DNA from 4 places in the Acetobacterium sp. KB-1 genome. Region 4 is predicted to be linked to each of the others. Evidence: predicted binding sites of a transcription regulator. Region 4 holds the regulator's gene; each other region holds the start of a gene.
The links. The regulator Rex, encoded in region 4, represses fermentation and respiration genes when NADH is low (regulators of the CRP and FNR family bind a similar motif). The targets are predictions, from matches to a motif close to ATTGTTAANNNNTTAACAAT.

Region 1: a site for Rex is predicted at 2,079-2,098, ahead of acsD (acetyl-CoA decarbonylase/synthase complex subunit delta). Genes of this name have one in related genera too.
Region 2: a site for Rex is predicted at 1,746-1,765, ahead of DOZ58_RS06640 (glycerol dehydrogenase). Genes of this name have one in related genera too.
Region 3: a site for Rex is predicted at 2,609-2,628, ahead of fdhF (formate dehydrogenase subunit alpha). Genes of this name have one in related genera too.

What each region holds. Positions count from the first base shown of each region.
Region 1 is NZ_CP030040.1:3,544,926-3,549,145, reverse strand. Features, by position in the region: gene acsC (acetyl-CoA decarbonylase/synthase complex subunit gamma) at 1-986, opposite strand, end outside; gene acsD (acetyl-CoA decarbonylase/synthase complex subunit delta) at 1,006-1,941, opposite strand; gene DOZ58_RS16310 (DUF3786 domain-containing protein) at 2,128-2,784, opposite strand; gene DOZ58_RS16305 (DUF3786 domain-containing protein) at 2,784-3,431, opposite strand; gene acsV (corrinoid activation/regeneration protein AcsV) at 3,449-4,220, opposite strand, start outside.
Region 2 is NZ_CP030040.1:1,441,856-1,446,075, reverse strand. Features, by position in the region: gene clpB (ATP-dependent chaperone ClpB) at 1-1,543, shown strand, start outside; gene DOZ58_RS06640 (glycerol dehydrogenase) at 1,791-2,888, shown strand; gene DOZ58_RS06635 (aldo/keto reductase) at 3,095-4,114, opposite strand.
Region 3 is NZ_CP030040.1:3,264,362-3,268,581, reverse strand. Features, by position in the region: gene fdhF (formate dehydrogenase subunit alpha) at 1-2,552, opposite strand, end outside; gene DOZ58_RS15050 (heavy metal translocating P-type ATPase) at 2,926-4,220, opposite strand, start outside.
Region 4 is NZ_CP030040.1:1,024,767-1,028,986, reverse strand. Features, by position in the region: gene DOZ58_RS04775 (ABC-F family ATP-binding cassette domain-containing protein) at 1-1,472, opposite strand, end outside; gene DOZ58_RS04770 (redox-sensing transcriptional repressor Rex) at 1,621-2,250, shown strand; gene DOZ58_RS04765 (helix-turn-helix domain-containing protein) at 2,397-2,777, opposite strand; gene DOZ58_RS04760 (FMN-binding protein) at 2,908-3,645, opposite strand; gene DOZ58_RS04755 (putative manganese-dependent inorganic diphosphatase) at 3,803-4,220, opposite strand, start outside.

The DNA.
Region 1 (4,220 bases), 1.5 Mb from region 4:
TTAAATTCATAAACCTTCGGTTCAACACGCATTGGTTTTTGAGGATCGGTAAAGATGTTTTGTCTTAAACCAAACAGCGGCAATGCAGCGTTAAAGTCCATTTCTTCCATAACAATAATGGAACCATATCGCAGAACAAAAGCCGATGCCAGAGCAATTTGTAGGTTGATATCGCCAGTTGCCAGTTTGTTGGCAAACACGACTGAAGGATAGCCAAATGTTCGGTCATTGCCTTTGATTGCTGCGGTACGAATATCAACTGCATTTGCGTAAGCTTCTTTAATGGAAGTTTCGCCTACGTTTAATACCAGTTTTTTATAGCCCATTTTTTCAATTGCTTCAACTAAGTCGTGTAGTGCTTCGATACTGTCTGCAGAAACACCAAGAACAGCATCTGCAGCCTTAGCTACGTCTACCATCGCTGCTGCGTTATCTTTGGTTGCGCCCATGATGATAGCGCCAGCGCCAGCACCTGCAACCGCTGCTTTTGCTACTTCAGCATCAACAGTCACGATCATTGGAATTTTTCCGCAATCTGCAACTTTTTTAACTAAAGCCGCAAATTTAGCTGCATCAGAAACAAAACGTACGGCGACAACTTCAACCGACATCATTTCGCCGATACGGTCATAGTTTACCTTTTGTAAAGTAGCACAAATCGCATCCACATCAGCGTCACTCATTGCATCTGATAATTCAACTGCAAATAAGTTTTTGTTAACCAATGTTTTTTCATGTCTGAATAAGACTGTTTCGCCACCAAGCGCTTTTTCAGTTTCGCCAGCGCCAACTTTGATAGTTTTCATTGGTGGAGCTGTTGCTTCTGATAATAATTCTTTGGACTCTTCTGAAATGTATGGACATTTTTCGATGGGTACAGCACCAGTAGCTGCTTTCATAGAGAAAGCCATACATGTTGGGAAACCACACTCTTTACAGTTTGTCTTAGGAGTGAGTTTAAAAATATCTAAACCTTTTACTGCCATTTGTATTCGCCTTCCTTTCCTAACCTATGATTCCAGCAACTAAGCTTTTGATCGCCTTAACTGATTCTGGATGTCTTACGATGATTGCGTTTGATCCGCCAACAACACAAGCTGCCGCTGTTGATACTTCCATACCAACCCCGCGTGCTTCCTGATCGCCCCATTCCGGTGCATCTTCAAGGGTGGAAACCGCTTCTTTAACGCCCCACGCTTCACCAGAAATATTAGTCATAATTGGCATTTGTAAACTTTCATCATTTTGACCTAGGCCAGCTAAACGAATACGATCCATGGTTGATGCAACATACTCAAAGCCATAGCCTACAGCTGCTGAACCAACATCCATCAGAATATCTTTTCCTTTAACACCTAATTGTGTTAATAAGATATTTAATTGTTTTGCAAGGTTGATATCAACTGAGGATTCTGCGGCTACTTTTTGTCCGTAAGCCATTCCGCCGGCAGCACCGATGGTCTTGTAATTGTCTTCTACAGCAGAAAATAAAACCACATTTTTTCCTTCAAGAGCTTGAGCAACTTTTTCCAGTAACTTAGCATCTTTGTCTGCGTTTTTACATCCTTCTACAACTAAAGGTACGCTAATTGCCGCTTCTACAGCTACCGCTGTCGCGACACAGTTTTCGACTGAATTGTCAGCACCGTTTGGATCAGCACTTTCAAGTTTAATTAATAAGAAGTCCGCACCTGATTTTTCTACTGCTGCTTTTGCCAAAGCCGCTGGGTTTTTAAGATCGTCACCGTAAATTGTTCCAAAGCAATCTGACCATTCATCGGTTGTGTCAGAGATTGCGATTCCAACTGCGGTTTTGAAGCCTTCAGTACCTAAAAATGGTAATGAGTTTTCTCCGCCAATGCTGATAGCTGCATCTCCTACACCTATCTCACATGCGTTGATCTTGCCACTAAATTTTTGTTCTGCTTTTTTGTATGGCATTTTTTTGTTTCCTCCTAACCTGTTACCTTTTTTCAAAATATTTATTTCAAAGCTTCACACTTTAAAACCAAATTAAAACCATTACATATTTTACAGCTTTTTACCTGTATATATAAGTATACACAGATTGTACACTATTAGTTAAAAGTTTGTCAATTATTTTTCGGCATTTTTCTAAAATTTATCCTAATTTTTTTTAGAGTCTAAAGAGAGCGTAAAGGTTTTCAGCGAAATCATCAAAACATCGCCTAAAATTGCCAAATCCTTAATATTAAAGACGTCTGTTAATTTTTTGTCAAATAATATTTGAGCCTCTGCTTCAAACTCATCATCGCCAAACCATAAAATCCAGATGAGATCAACCCCCGGTGTCACCGTAAACTGCCAGGAAAGATCACCCTTACCATAGGTCTTAGCTTTTTGCAGGCTCATATAGTGTTTAAGCTGTTCCGGCCTCTCATTGCCAATTTGCGCAAAAACTTGAATACAGCGTTTATGAAAATTCGAATAATAAATGGGCCCATCCGGAAATTCTTTAAAGCTGATCCATTCGTTGGTTGCTTCTTTTCCGTTGGCATTCATTAAGTAGCGAAGAATAAAAATTTTGACCGAGTAATTATCAAATTCTTCCTCTCGGGCATTCAAAACCAGACCGCTGGGATGAAGTACAAAATAGGATTCACCCAGGACCATTATTTCAAACCGCCCATTTTTCGGATCGAAGGGACAAAGAGACTTTTGACTCATCGCAACAGGATCAAAATTTTTAAATAAATCCCGGTTGATGATATAACTACTTTCCGAAAAATGGGGATCAATATTTAGTATCTTTGATTGTTTCATTATTTTTTGCTGAGTTCTTTTAATGCCGGAATAAAAATATCACCCATTACGGCCATATCCTCAGCACTGAAGGCACTGGGGAAATTAGCATCAAATAATATTTGCGCTTCCGGTGGGAATTCATCATCCCCAATCCAGAGAATAGCAGTCATAAACATATTATTAATGACTTCAAAACGCCATGAAAGATCACCAATACTTTGTGGCTCTGCTTTTAGAACAGCCATGGCCTTTTTTAAACCGTCAAGATTGTAATTAAAGGTAAAGGCAAAACGTTTTAAACAACGCCCTTCAAAACAGGGATAGTAGACATTCCCACCGGAAACATCCCGATAGGCGATGTTTTCGCCGGTGGCCTTAACCCCTTTAGCATTAATCAAATACCGTAAAATCATGGTTTTGAGTTTATAATTATCAAAATCCCGGCTGTCCAGATCAGTCACATCACCCTGAGGATAGGTCACCTTATATGGCGTTCCCATCAGGGTGACTGTGAAAAAATTATCTTTTTCATTATAAGGACAGGTACTGTTAGCCGCAATCATCTGGGGATTATGGTCCTTTAACAAGCCCTTGTAGTGTTCGTAGGGTATTTTATCTTTTCTTTTTTCTTCAATTGCGGTTTCATCCCGTAACGTATTTTCCATTTAAAAATCTCCTATTTTCAGTTTTCCAGGGAAGGAAATAAATTCATATTGGTATGGGGGATAAAACAGGCTGATATGAACTCATCCATATAAGTTGGGTGGACGCTTAATTCCATATACGTCATATTCTGAGAAATCTCCCGAATCTTGTCTTTTCCTTCACTGAGGGTCAATGCCAGGTAACATCCCTGCATCGAGCTGTTACCGATGTAGTAATATTTCTCCACCGGGATATCTGGCAACATCCCCAGGGCGATAGCATTGGTAATATCCAGATTGGTACCGATACCCCCGGCGACATAGATATTTTCCAGAACATCAATGGACATATCCAGACTTTCCATTAAAATATAGATCGCGGAGAAGACCGCTCCTTTTGCCTTGATAAAACTGTCAATGTCAATTTCCGTAATATATACATCTTTAGAACCATTATCCAATTCTTTGGAGTAGAGATAATACTGACCAATGCCGTATTCATCAAACTTGATTCGAGGATGATTCAGCTCCCGTTCCATTCGGCCTTTTCCATTGATTATACCCGTTCGTTTCATCTCGCAAATTAAGTCGATGATCCCTGAACCACAAATTCCCACTGGGCTAACCTGACCAATGGTATTATAAAAAGGCCTTAAGTCTCCGTCATTGATAGTAACTTGCTCAATCGCTCCAGGCACAGCCCGGGTACCGCAGCTAATTTCACCGCCTTCAAAAGCAGGTCCGGCTGAACAGGCGCAGGTCATCAGAAAATCTTTATTTCCAAAGACAATTTCGCCGTTTGTTCCCAGA
Region 2 (4,220 bases), 420 kb from region 4:
TCTGCGGGGCCTAAAAGACACCTATGAACGCTATCACGGGGTTCAGATTTTAGATACCGCGCTGGTGGCCGCTGCGACCCTGTCCAACCGTTATATTTCTGATCGGTTTCTACCCGATAAGGCCATTGATCTGATTGATGAAGCCTGTGCCAAGATCCGCACCGAAATGGATTCCATGCCCGAAGAAATGGACGAGGTCAGGCGTAAAATGATGCAACTTGAAATTGAAGAAGTGGCACTCAAAAAAGAAAAGGACAAACTTAGTAAGGAACGACTGGAACGGCTGCAAAAAGAACTGGTTGAATACAAAGAGCGTTTTAATACCATGAGCATTCAATGGGAAAATGAAAAACAGTCAGCGGATACCTTAAAATCCCTTCAGGAAGAACTGAACCAGCTTACCTACGAACGGGAAAAAGCCATTCGGGAAGGGGATTACCGCAAAGCTTCTGAATTGGAATACGGACTCATTCCGGAGAAAACGGCAAAAATTGAAGCACTTAAACACAAAGCGGATGAAAAAGACGAGCAAGACAGTCTCAAACGGGAAAAGGTCACCGAAGAAGAAATCGCCGAGATCATTTCCGACTGGACCAATATTCCTTTGAGTAAGCTGGTATCCGGCGAGCGCGAGAAACTGCTGGCCCTGGAAGACACCCTGAAACAACGGGTTATCGGTCAGGAAGAACCGATTCTAAAAGTGGTTGACGCCATTATCCGATCCCGGGCCGGAATTAAAAATCCCAACAGCCCGATTGGCAGCTTTCTGTTTTTAGGCCCCACTGGGGTGGGAAAAACCGAACTGGCTAAAGCCGTGGCTGCGACCCTCTTTGACTCCGAAGAAAATATGATCCGCATTGATATGAGTGAATACATGGAAAAATTCTCAGTCTCACGGTTAATCGGAGCACCGCCGGGATATGTCGGTTATGAAGAGGGGGGGCAATTGACAGAAGCGGTCAGACGCAAACCATATTCAGTTATTTTACTCGATGAAATTGAGAAAGCGCATAAGGATGTTTTTAATATTTTGCTACAAATTCTTGATGATGGTCGGATTACCGACTCTCAGGGACGAACGGTCGATTTTAAAAACACCATTATCATCATGACTTCCAACATCGGTTCAGAATATCTGCTTGAAGGAATCAATGCTTTTGGCGAAATCACTGAAAAAACCGAGTCCGCGGTGATGGAGTTGTTAAAGAACTATTTCCGGCCGGAGTTTCTAAACCGGATTGATGAAATTGTCCTTTATAAACCGCTTAATAAAGAAGCTATTGGCAAAATTGTGACCTTACTCCTGAAAGATTTACAAAAACGTCTGGAAGAACGTCAGATTACTGTCACCCTGACCCAGCAGGCCATCGATGCTGTTATTGAAATGGGCTTTGACCCGGCCTACGGGGCCCGACCACTGAAACGCTATTTACAGAAACACATTGAAACCATGGTTGGTAAAGAAATTATCAAGGGCAATGTCCACGAAGGACAGGCTATTGTTATTGATGTGGACCCCAACGGGGATTTTTATATGGCTTAAGATTAAAAAGAGACCAAATTACCTTTTAGGGTAATTTGGTCTCTTTTTCCGGTTTGGTGCTATTCTGCTTAAAAAAGTGATGGATCAAAACAAAAAATTACTGATTTATTTAAGGGCTTGTAAAAAAAGCAAAATATTCATGAGAATAGTATCAGCGCTGGACTGTATTTTTTAGATGATAACGAATTCATCGCTTCGATTATTTGATATAATAATAACGAAATAAATCTATTTTCGGAGGTAGAAAATGCAAAAGATTATTATGTCTCCCAGCCGTTATGTTCAAGGTGCCGGAGAAGTTGGAAAATTGCCGGAACATGTGGGAAAATTTGGAACATCAGCCCTTGTCTTAATGAGTGGAACCATGATGCGAACTAAAGCGGAGGAATTGAAAGCGAGTTTTGAAGCTGCTGGAATTAAATTTACACCCGAAAAATTTAACGGAGAATGCTCCAAGGTCGAAATCGCCCGGCTACAAAAAATCGTAAAAGCAGAAGGCTGTGATGTGGTTGTTGGTGTCGGTGGGGGAAAAACCTTAGATACGGCTAAAGCAACGGCCCATTACGAAAAACTGCCCGTTGTTATTGCTCCTTCGATTGCTTCCACCGATGCACCTTGCTCGGCTTTATCCGTTCTTTATACCGAAGAAGGCGTTTTTGATGAGTATCTCGTCCTTCCTAAAAACCCTGAAATTGTTGTGATGGATACCGATATCATTAAAGCTGCTCCGGCTCGACTTTTTGTTGCCGGAATGGGGGATGCATTGGCGACTTATTTTGAAGCCAAGGCGACATTAGATTCGAATGGTACCACCATGTCAGGTGCTCACCCAACTCGATCGGCTTTAGCACTGGCAGAACTGTGTTATGATATTTTAATTGAAGATGGCTTAAAAGCTAAGTTGGCCGTAGAGGCCGCAACCTGTACCCCGGCGGTGGAAAATGTTATTGAAGCGAATACCTATCTCAGTGGTGTTGGTTTTGAAAGTGGTGGTCTGGCGGCCTGCCATGCCGTCCATAACGGTTTAACGGTCCTTTCTGAATGTCACCACATGTATCACGGGGAAAAAGTAGCCTTTGGAACCCTGGTTCAGCTTGTAATGGAAAACAGATCGCTTGAAGATATTGAAGAAGTCATTGATTTCTGTTTATCTGTCGGTTTGCCAATTACATTAGGAGAACTGGGTTGTACCGAACCAACCCCGGAAAAAATTATGGCTGTGGCTGTGGCTGCGGCTGATCCTGGCGAAACCATTCATAATATGCCTTTTGATGTCGATGCCGACACTGTTTATGCAGCGATTATGGCAGCAGACGCACTGGGGCGGATGTATTTGTGCGATTAAGAATGTGATTAAGTAGTAGAATAAATTAAAAACGGAATAAAAACAGAATAAATTAAGATCTGATTAAAGGCCAAAACCCCATTTTTGTTTGGGATTTTGGCCTTCTTTTTTTGTAGAGGTTGACGGACCTGCATTTAGTAAGCGTTATTTTAGTAAGTTTTATTATAATAGATGAACATCTTTTAAAAGGCAAATGATAACATCATCTAAACCAGCGGGTCAAACAGTTCTCTGGTTTTTGTCAGCATTTCCCGGATTGGGAGATTGTAGGGACAGCGGGGCTCGCATTCGCCGCAGGAAACGCAATCCGAGGCATTAGCTGCAAAGCTGCGGTAGCGGTCGAGAGCCCATTCTTCCAGATCATAACGGCGGTAATAGCCCTCTACAATAAACTGCATCGGAATATCGATACCTTGGGGACAGGGGGCGCAATAACCGCAGCGGCGGCAAAAGGTTTTGCCCAGGGCTTTAGCGTCGGCTTCAAGGGTTTGACGTTCGGTCTCAGACAAAGGAACAAAATCATTGCCAATTTTGGCGTTGTCCAAAACCTGTTTGACCGAATCCATACCGGGGATCAAAACCGAAATATTAGGATTCTCAGCCACCCATCGGAGGGCATAATCGGCATTCATAAAGGCGCCGCCAGCGAGCGGTTTCATAATGATGACCCCCACATTGCTAAGCTTTGCTTTTTCAAAAAGAGGGGCGCCACGGTTTTCAACGATATTATAGGGAAACTGAATGGTTTCAAAACGATCATCTTCCAGTGCCCGTTCTAACACCTCATAACTGTGAGAGGTGATCCCGATATGTTTAATCAATCCCTGTTTTTTACAGTCGGCCAATGCGTCATAACCGCCCCCCGGCCCCATGATGGTTTCATAGGCGGCCATGGTTTTGGCATTATGAAACTGGTAGAGATCGATGGAATCGGTTTGGAGATCGCAAAGACTGGCTTTTACATCGGCGATGACATCATCGTAGCGAAGCTGCGGCGTTTTGGTGGCCAGAAAAAAATGTTCCCGACCCCATTGTTTAAGGGCTTCCCCAATCATTTTTTCACTATTTGTGTAAGCTCTGGCTGTGTCAATGAAATTGACGCCTTCTTCAATCAGGTTTTCAATGATCTCATCGACTTCCCATTGGTTACAGCGTTGAATTGGAATACCACCAAACCCAATAAGGGACACTTCTAATCCGGTTCTTCCCAATAGTCGCGTTTCCATTTTACACCTCTTCTTTTCTTGATTTTGCTTATTTTAACATATCAAATAAAAAAAGTCACCTCTTATGAAGGTGATGACAGAAGATTCGCCAAATTTCAACATTCTT
Region 3 (4,220 bases), 1.7 Mb from region 4:
TCCATGATCCCATCATTAAAACGCGTTTTGGCAGAAACACTTCCCCGAGGTGAGGTAACATGAATCATATCACCTTCTGCAATTCCATATTCCAAAGCTTTTGCCGGATTGATTTCAACAAATGCATCGCCTGCAATCGCTTCAATTCCTGGTGTTCGTTTTGTCATGGTTCTTGTGTGGTAGTGTTCAAGAATTCGGCCCGTCATTAATATCAATGGGTATTCGTCATCAGCCTGATCTTCTGGCGGGATATAATCAGCAATCATAAACGCACCCAGTCCTCTTGTGAATTTTCCGGCATGAAGGAATTTTGCACCTTCAGAATCCTTACTCAAACACGGCCATTGAATACGATCACCATTACTTAGGCGTTCATGCGATACTCCGGTATAACTTGGGGTTACTGACGCAATTTCTTCCATAATTTCTGAAGCACTGCTAAAATCAAAGCCCTTAGCACCCATTTCTTTTGCTATCATCCCAATAATTTCCCAGTCATTTTTAGCAACGCCCGGGGCATCAACGGCCTTTCTCAACAACTGAATACGTCGCTCTGTATTTGTAAATGTTCCATCTTTTTCAGCATAAACATGGGCTGGTAAGACAACATCCGCATATTCAGTGGTCTCAGTCAGGAAAATATCCTGAACGACGATGAAATTGGCATTTTCCAGAGATTCCTTGACATGATTGGTGTTGGGATCTGAAACCATCGGATTTTCACCCATAACATATAAAAACTTAATCGTTTTATCCCCTACGCCGTCAATAATTTCGGTCAAGGTTTTGCCTGTGTTTTGCGGCAGTTTTGCGTCCCAGGCCTTTTCAAACTTTTCAACCGCTTCAGGGTTTGCTGTTTTTTGATAACCTGGCAAATCACCTGGCAGGGCTCCCATATCACAAGCTCCCTGAACATTGTTCTGACCGCGAAGCGGATTTACGCCGCAACCTTCGCGACCAATTTTTCCGGTCAGCATAGCCAGATTGGCAGTCGACATAACCCCGTCCGTGCCGGTACTAAACTGCGTAACACCCATGGAATAAAAAATTCCACCACGATCCTTTGTTGCATAAAGAACGCCTGCTTTTCGCATTTCCTCTGGATCAACGCCACATATTTCAGCGCATTTTTCGACCGTGAGCGTATCCATAAATTCTAAAAATGCCTCAAAACCTTCAGTTCGTTCATTAATAAAGGTTTTATCTTCAAGACCGGCATCCAAAATGGCCCGCATCAGTCCATTAAATAAGGCAACATTTGTTCCTGGTTTGATCTGTAAATAAACATCGGCATAATTCGCCAGTTCAATCTTTCGTGGTTCAGCAACAATCAAAGCTGCTCCCTGAGCTTTTCGTTGTTTTATTTTTGCACCGATAACAGGGTGTGTCTCGGTTGTATTTGAACCTGAGACAAGTATCACGTCCATAACGTCGATTTCTTCGATACTGTTGGTCATGGCACCACTACCAAAGGACTTAGCCAAGCCAGCAACTGTGGAAGCATGACACAAGCGGGCACAATGATCGACGTTATTTGACTCTCCTACCGTTCTGATAAACTTCTGGAAAACATAATTATCTTCATTGGTGCAACGTGCCGATGACAATCCGGCCACTGCCTGTGGACCTTCTTGCTTCGCTTCTTTAAGCTTTTGAGCTACTAATGAAATTGCCTCTTCCCAGCTTGCTTCTTGCAAAACGCCATCTTTTCGAATCAACGGCGTTGTCAATCGATCGGGACTGCTAACAAAATCATAAGCAAAACGACCTTTTACACAGAGCAAATTATCGTTTACATTTCCCTCGGTGCTGAATACATCGGTAATTTTATTATCAACTACTTTTAAATTCAAGGTACATCCGACACCACAATAGGGACAGACTGTTTGAACATGTTTGGTGTAGCCAAACGGCTTAAACTTTTTAGGTGCCAGCGCCCCGGTTGGACAGACAGCAATGCAATTTCCACAACTGACACAATCGGTATTACCTCTTGGCAAGTCACCGAATGTTTTAATAATATTATCCTTTTCAGGATCGAATCCCGCTAAAATATGACTGCATTGTAAATGATCACATGCTTTTATACAGCGGCCACATAGGACGCACTTACCTGGATCATAAAAATAAAACGGATTAGAATCATCAATTTGTCGATCGGCATACCCTTCTGTTCCCACCGCCTTGTATGTATCAAAGTCGATTAAATTTGCATTGTTTTCCACAAAGAAACATGTCTCATATTTATAACAAGCCATGCAATCAAATTTATGATCGACCATCAATGCTTTTAGTGCCTGACGTCGCTCGTTTCTTACTACAAATGTGTCGGTATAAACCACCATACCTTCAGCAACTGGAGTTGAACAGGCTTTTTCTAATTCCTTTGAACCGACTACCTCAACCAAACACATCCGACAGGTTCCATCCGGACTGAAATCTTTAAAACTACACAGGGTTGGAATTTCAATGCCAATGGAACTCGCTGCTTTTAAAATTGTTGTTCCAAGTTCGGCACTGATCGCCTTCCCATCAATTGTTAAATTAACCATTTTTTTTCCCCTTTCTTTGAGTAATTCCAATTATATTCGAAAAGGAGTCATTTGTCATTGATACTTTTTTAACATCTTGTTTTTTTTACATTTAGTATTTTGTCAGTCGCTGTCATGCTGACACTGCCGAATACCCTTGTTATTCACTATTTCAAGCAGATTCGACGGCGCTTTGTACCGCTCTTTACATAACTAAATTATTCTACTATTTTTTCTTTTCGGCTTTTTTAATAATTTGACGATACTTTATTGTACTTAATCTGAGAAAACCGGTTCTTTAAGTTTCTTAATCTAAAAAAGAACAAAAAAGGTCAACTGCACTCAACCCTTTTTGTTCAATTTTTAACGACTATTTTTTTTAATTTGGCCTTATTTATCTGTTCTTCTGCCAGAATCCCCGATATTTTAAAATCCGGGTCGTATTTAGAATGGTTAAAATCGCAGCACCTACATCGGCAAAAATAGCCAGATACATTTCACCCATGCCAAAGAAGGTCAGCGTAAGCACGGTGATTTTAATGCCAAGTGCCATCACAATATTCTGAATCATAATCCGTCTGGTGTATTTGGCAATATCCACTGCTTTGGTAATGTCCATCGGATCATCCTTCATCAGAATGATATCCGCAGCTTCAATGGCGGCATCGGAGCCCAAAGCTCCCATTGCGATACCGGCGTCAGCCATGGCCAGAACCGGTGCATCATTCATACCGTCACCCACGAAAATGGTTTTACCATCCTTGTTTTCGACCTTTATTTTTTCAAATGCGGCCACCTTGTCCTGAGGCAAACAATCGCCGATCACCTCGTCCAGCATCAGTTTTTTCCCAACCTGGTTGGCAACGCCAGCATTGTCGCCACTGAGCATCACTGTTTTTTTTACGCCAAGTCGTTTTAACCCCTGTAAAGCCGATAAGGCATTATCCTTGATCTGATCCCCTAATACGAGGTAACCGGCCAGTTTGCCATTAATGGCGATATAGACAAGGGTTCCCTCTTCATCGCTGTCGGCAATCTCAATCTGATGATCTCGCAGCAGATTTCTGTTTCCAGCCAGGATCACCTGATCATCTACCTGCACCTGGGTTCCTTTTCCGGGAATTTCAGCGTAATTTTTTAACCGGGTTTCATCGACATCCTGCTGGGCATAAGCCGTGATGGCCTTGCCGATGGGATGGTTGGAATAGTGTTCCCCGGCTGCAGCAGCCACCAACAGCTCAGTTTTTGTAAATCCTGTCGCTAACACGGTTTTGATCACCTTGAATTCGCCCTGAGTCAGGGTTCCGGTTTTGTCAAACACAAACACATTACTCTGATAAAGAACATCCAGATAATTTCCACCTTTTATCAAAACGCCTTCCTTGGATGCCCGGCCAATGCCCCCGAAATAACTGATCGGTATCGATAACACCAGGGCACAGGGGCAAGAGACCACCAGAAAGATCAGACTCTGATAGAACCAGGTTTCCCATGACGCTCCGGGAATAATAAGTGGCGGAATGATAGCCATGGCAACGGCTGAAAAAACCACAATGGGGGTATAGTAACGTGAGAAGCGGGTAATGAATTTTTCAGTCTTACCTTTTTTATCGCTGGCTTCTTCAATCAGCTGCATAATTTTCATGGCGGTGGAATTTTCATAGTCTTTGGTAACCAGAACTTTTAGCA
Region 4 (4,220 bases):
TATTGGCTCAAGGCACTTTCAAGAATTTCCTTGGTATCCATGTCGATATGATTGGTGGGCTCATCCATCAGCAGGAAGTTCGATTGGGAGATCATCAGACGGGCCAGTAGCAATCGTGCCTTTTCACCGCCGGATAGGGTGTTGATTGGTTTGAAGACCTCGTCACCCACAAATAAAAAGGCTGCCAGGATATTTCGCAGTTCGCCTTCAGTCAATTTTGAATCAACATCCCACAGCGCTTCTAAAAGATTTTCGTTGTAGAATTTCTTTAGATCCTGATGCTCCTGATCGAAATAGCCGATATGAACTTTTTGACCCCGGCGAATTTCACCAGCATCAGCGGCCAGTTTTTCTTGCAAGATGCGAAAGAGGGTCGTTTTACCAGCGCCATTGGGTCCGATAATACCGATTTTGTCGCCGCGATGAATTTCGAAATTCATATTTTGAAAAAGCAGACGATTATCAAAGGATTTTTTGAGCCCGGTTACCGCTAAAACATCATTGCCACTTTTAACCCGGGGAATAAAGCTAAAATGGCTGTTATGAGTAGTTTCGACTTTATCGAGTAGCTCAATTTTGTTTAAGGCCTTTTCCCAGCTGGAAGCCCGTTTAGAGCTTTTAATGGAGTTATAGGCCCGAAACCGATCAATGACTTCCTGCTGGTGTTTGATTTCTTTCATTTGTTGCTGATATTGGTGGTTTTGTTCCATCAGATCCTGACGTTTTTTAACGGCGTATTGGGTATAATTGCCATGATATTCCTTAACATTTTTCTGCGTCACTTCGATAATGGAGGTACATACCTTGTCAATGAAATAGCGGTCATGGGACACGATGATAAAGGTTCCGGGGTAATTCTTCAGGTATTGTTCCAGCCATTGCAGCGCATCGATGTCTAAGTAGTTGGTCGGTTCGTCGAGTAAGAGCAGTTGCGGTTCCTGAAGCAGAATCTGACCCAGAGTAGCCCGCGTTTTTTCACCGCCGCTGAGCATTGAGAAGGCTTTGTTCTGGTCTTCTGCCTTAAAGCCCAGGCCATTGATAACCCCGCGGATGCGACTGGGGTATTCGTAGCCATGATTTTTGGCAAAGCTTTCCTGAAGCTCCCCAAACTCCAGCATCAGTTTTTCCTGATCCTCACCAGAAGCGCGCGTAATGGCATCACCGATCTGTTTGATTCGCTTTTCCATCTTGATCAGCGGTTTAAAAACATCGGTAAGCATCTCAAGCAGCGTGGTATTTTCGGCGACATTGGATTCCTGGGATAAGTAGCTGATCGATAGTCCGTTTTTTATACTGATTCGCCCGGTGTCGGGAATCAATTCTCCGGTAATCAGTTTTAAGAGGGTTGATTTCCCGGTGCCATTTCGGCCGACCAGACCGATTTGCTTTTTTTCGTTAATGGAAAGATTGAGTTTATTAAAAATTTCATGGATGCCATAACTAAAATGCAAATTTTCTATATTGATTAACATTATTTCACCTGTTTTCGTTTTAGTTCAGTTATTTTAGGTTCACTTTTACTATTCTATCAAAAAAATCCACAAATTAAAATGAATAATTTGACGTAATTGATACATATTGATATAATTAATCATTATCCGAAAGAAAGGAGAAGTTATCATGCATCGCTTCTCAAAAAAAGTTTCTATGACCGTTGTTAAACGGTTGCCAAAGTATTACCAATATTTAAGTGATTTACAGCTCAATGATATCGAAAAAATATCATCCCGAGAACTAGCAAGTTTAATGGGACTGACAGCTTCTCAAATCAGGCAGGATTTAAATTCCTTCGGAGGTTATGGTCAGCAAGGTTATGGCTATAACGTGGGAGAATTAAAGGAAGCGATCAAGGAGATTCTTGGTCTTGATAGTGAATATAACTGCATTATTATCGGTGCTGGAAATATGGGTCATGCCATAGCCAATTATGAACGCTTCAGGCGGGAAGGTGTCATCCTAAAGGGCGTCTTTGATGTTGATCCACTCATGGTTGGGACTGTCGTTGGTAGTGTGGTTGTAAAACATATGGAAGAACTGGGTGCTTTTGTTAAGTCCAATGAAATCGATATTGCTATTTTGTGCGTACCCCGGGAGGTGGGCCAGAAGGTGGCGGCTCAGGTAACCGAATTAGGGGTGAAAGGGATTCTTAATTTTAGTCCATTGGATTTGGATGTCCCCAGTGATGTTGTTGTCGAAAATGTAAATATTACAGATAGTTTGTTTACCTTAACCTATCTGCTGGGCGAGTAACGACGAGCTAAGAATAGTAAGAGTTTGATTGACAATCAGACTCTTTATATTTTTGCGTGAAATAAAAAAAACTAAAAAAGAAACACGGATTCCGTGTTTCTTTTATTTATAACAAGCTATGTAAACATAATTTTCATCGTTTTTAATTACTTCCCGCTGGAACTCTTAAAATTAATAAAATCAAGAACTTCCTGCTTGTAGCTTTCAGGGAAAGAGAAGTAAGAAGAAAAAGAATCAACTTCTTCGTTGGAAAACACGTAAGATTTTAAAAATTCTTCACAGGTCATCGGTTTGGGATTGCTTGGTAAAAGTTTTGGCTGGTCGGTTCTGCATAATAAATAGTCAACAGAAACTTCAAAAAAATCAGCGATCTTAATCAGTAATTGGTTTTCCGGTAAATTCTTATCTTTTTCATATTTAGAGATAGAGCTTTTGTTAAGATAGAAAAGATTGGCAAAATTTTCCTGAGTAAGTCGTTTAGAAATTCGCAACGCCTTTAATCGAGTACCAAAAGTATTATTTTCCATTATTTTCACCTTCTTTCAGCTTAGAATTGTTGGCATAAATGCACTGGCCATTGCTTTATTATAACACAGCTTTAACATTTGTCAAGAATTTCAGTTGAATTTAAGTAATAAAATTTAAATTGGTAAGGCATCAAAAGGGCGATCTCGCTTCTCTTAGTAGTCGCAGACACTCCTCGTATTTGGCTTTCTCATGGATTGCATCATTGGCAGGAAATGCTGATTCCAGGGATTGATTATTGACTGCTGTTTGAGTTATTGTGTCAAATAAAGCATTAAAATCTGCGTTTTCCGGAGAATCAGTTGATTTGCGTTTTGATTTTCCGTCTTCGGTTATAATTTCATCGTAATTAAGAGCAGTCAAAGTTGAACCATTAAAAGTGGCTTCAAGGACCCCTTGATAGCCATCATGATCGGGTGGGGTGATGATCGTGTAGGTATCAAGGGTATCAATTTTTATTGGTTCTTGATCACCTTTTTTAGCTTGAGCAAAAATTTTCTTTGCTAATTTTACATAGCGTTCAGATGTTTGGGTCGCCCCAGAGATAGCATCTATTTCATCAGGGTTTTGAGAAGAGATCAGTTCGTTATAAAGCCGGAGGTAAAGGCTACTTAAATTCGTTACAACTAAATTTGGCCAGGTTTTATCGGGGCCATCCACAGCCAAGCGATCAGTTTTACTTCGATCAATTTCTTGAAAATTCACCTTGGTAATGAGGCCGTTCTTGATGAAAATATTTAATTGTTGAGCGTAACCTCTACCATCATAGTAGCTTGTCGTGGCTGTATACTGGCCGTCGATCAGGGTTTCTAAATTTTTAGTAGGCATAATTGCACCGGTTGTGGGATCGTTAATCAGTTCTTTTTCCACACATCCGGTTAATAAAAGCGGTATCAAGGCAGCAGCCAGGATAAAATTGCCAAGGCGAAAAGCGCTACCAGTTTTAAATTTATTGTTTTGCATCATCATCACCAATTTTCATAGTATCTGTAGTCAGTGCCTATCCAGTGTTTGTTCAGTACTGGCACTAATAAGCTGAGGCGTTCATCAATGGCGGAACGATCTGTTTTTTTCTCGAAAAAACGCCATTCATGTATTTACTGAATTCCCCGGGTTGGAAACCGAACGCCAGCTGAGCAAGATTTTTAGCGTCCCCGGCGATGATCAACTCGGTTCCTCCTAAGATAATGTCGGTGACCATTAAAAGGGTCAGATCCAGGTGTTCTTCCTCACACAATTTATTCATTTCCAGTAGAACCCCATCCAATTTATTAAATATTCCCCGGAAATCCCCAGTGTTAATTTGAGATACCCCAATTTTATAGGACCCCATGGTAAAGAGTTTCCGGTCAGTGGATAGGATTTCAAAAGGGTGCATTTCTTTTAAATTACTACCGGCCACGAGCATTTTTTCACCGTAGCTTTTAACGTCAATCGCAAGCATT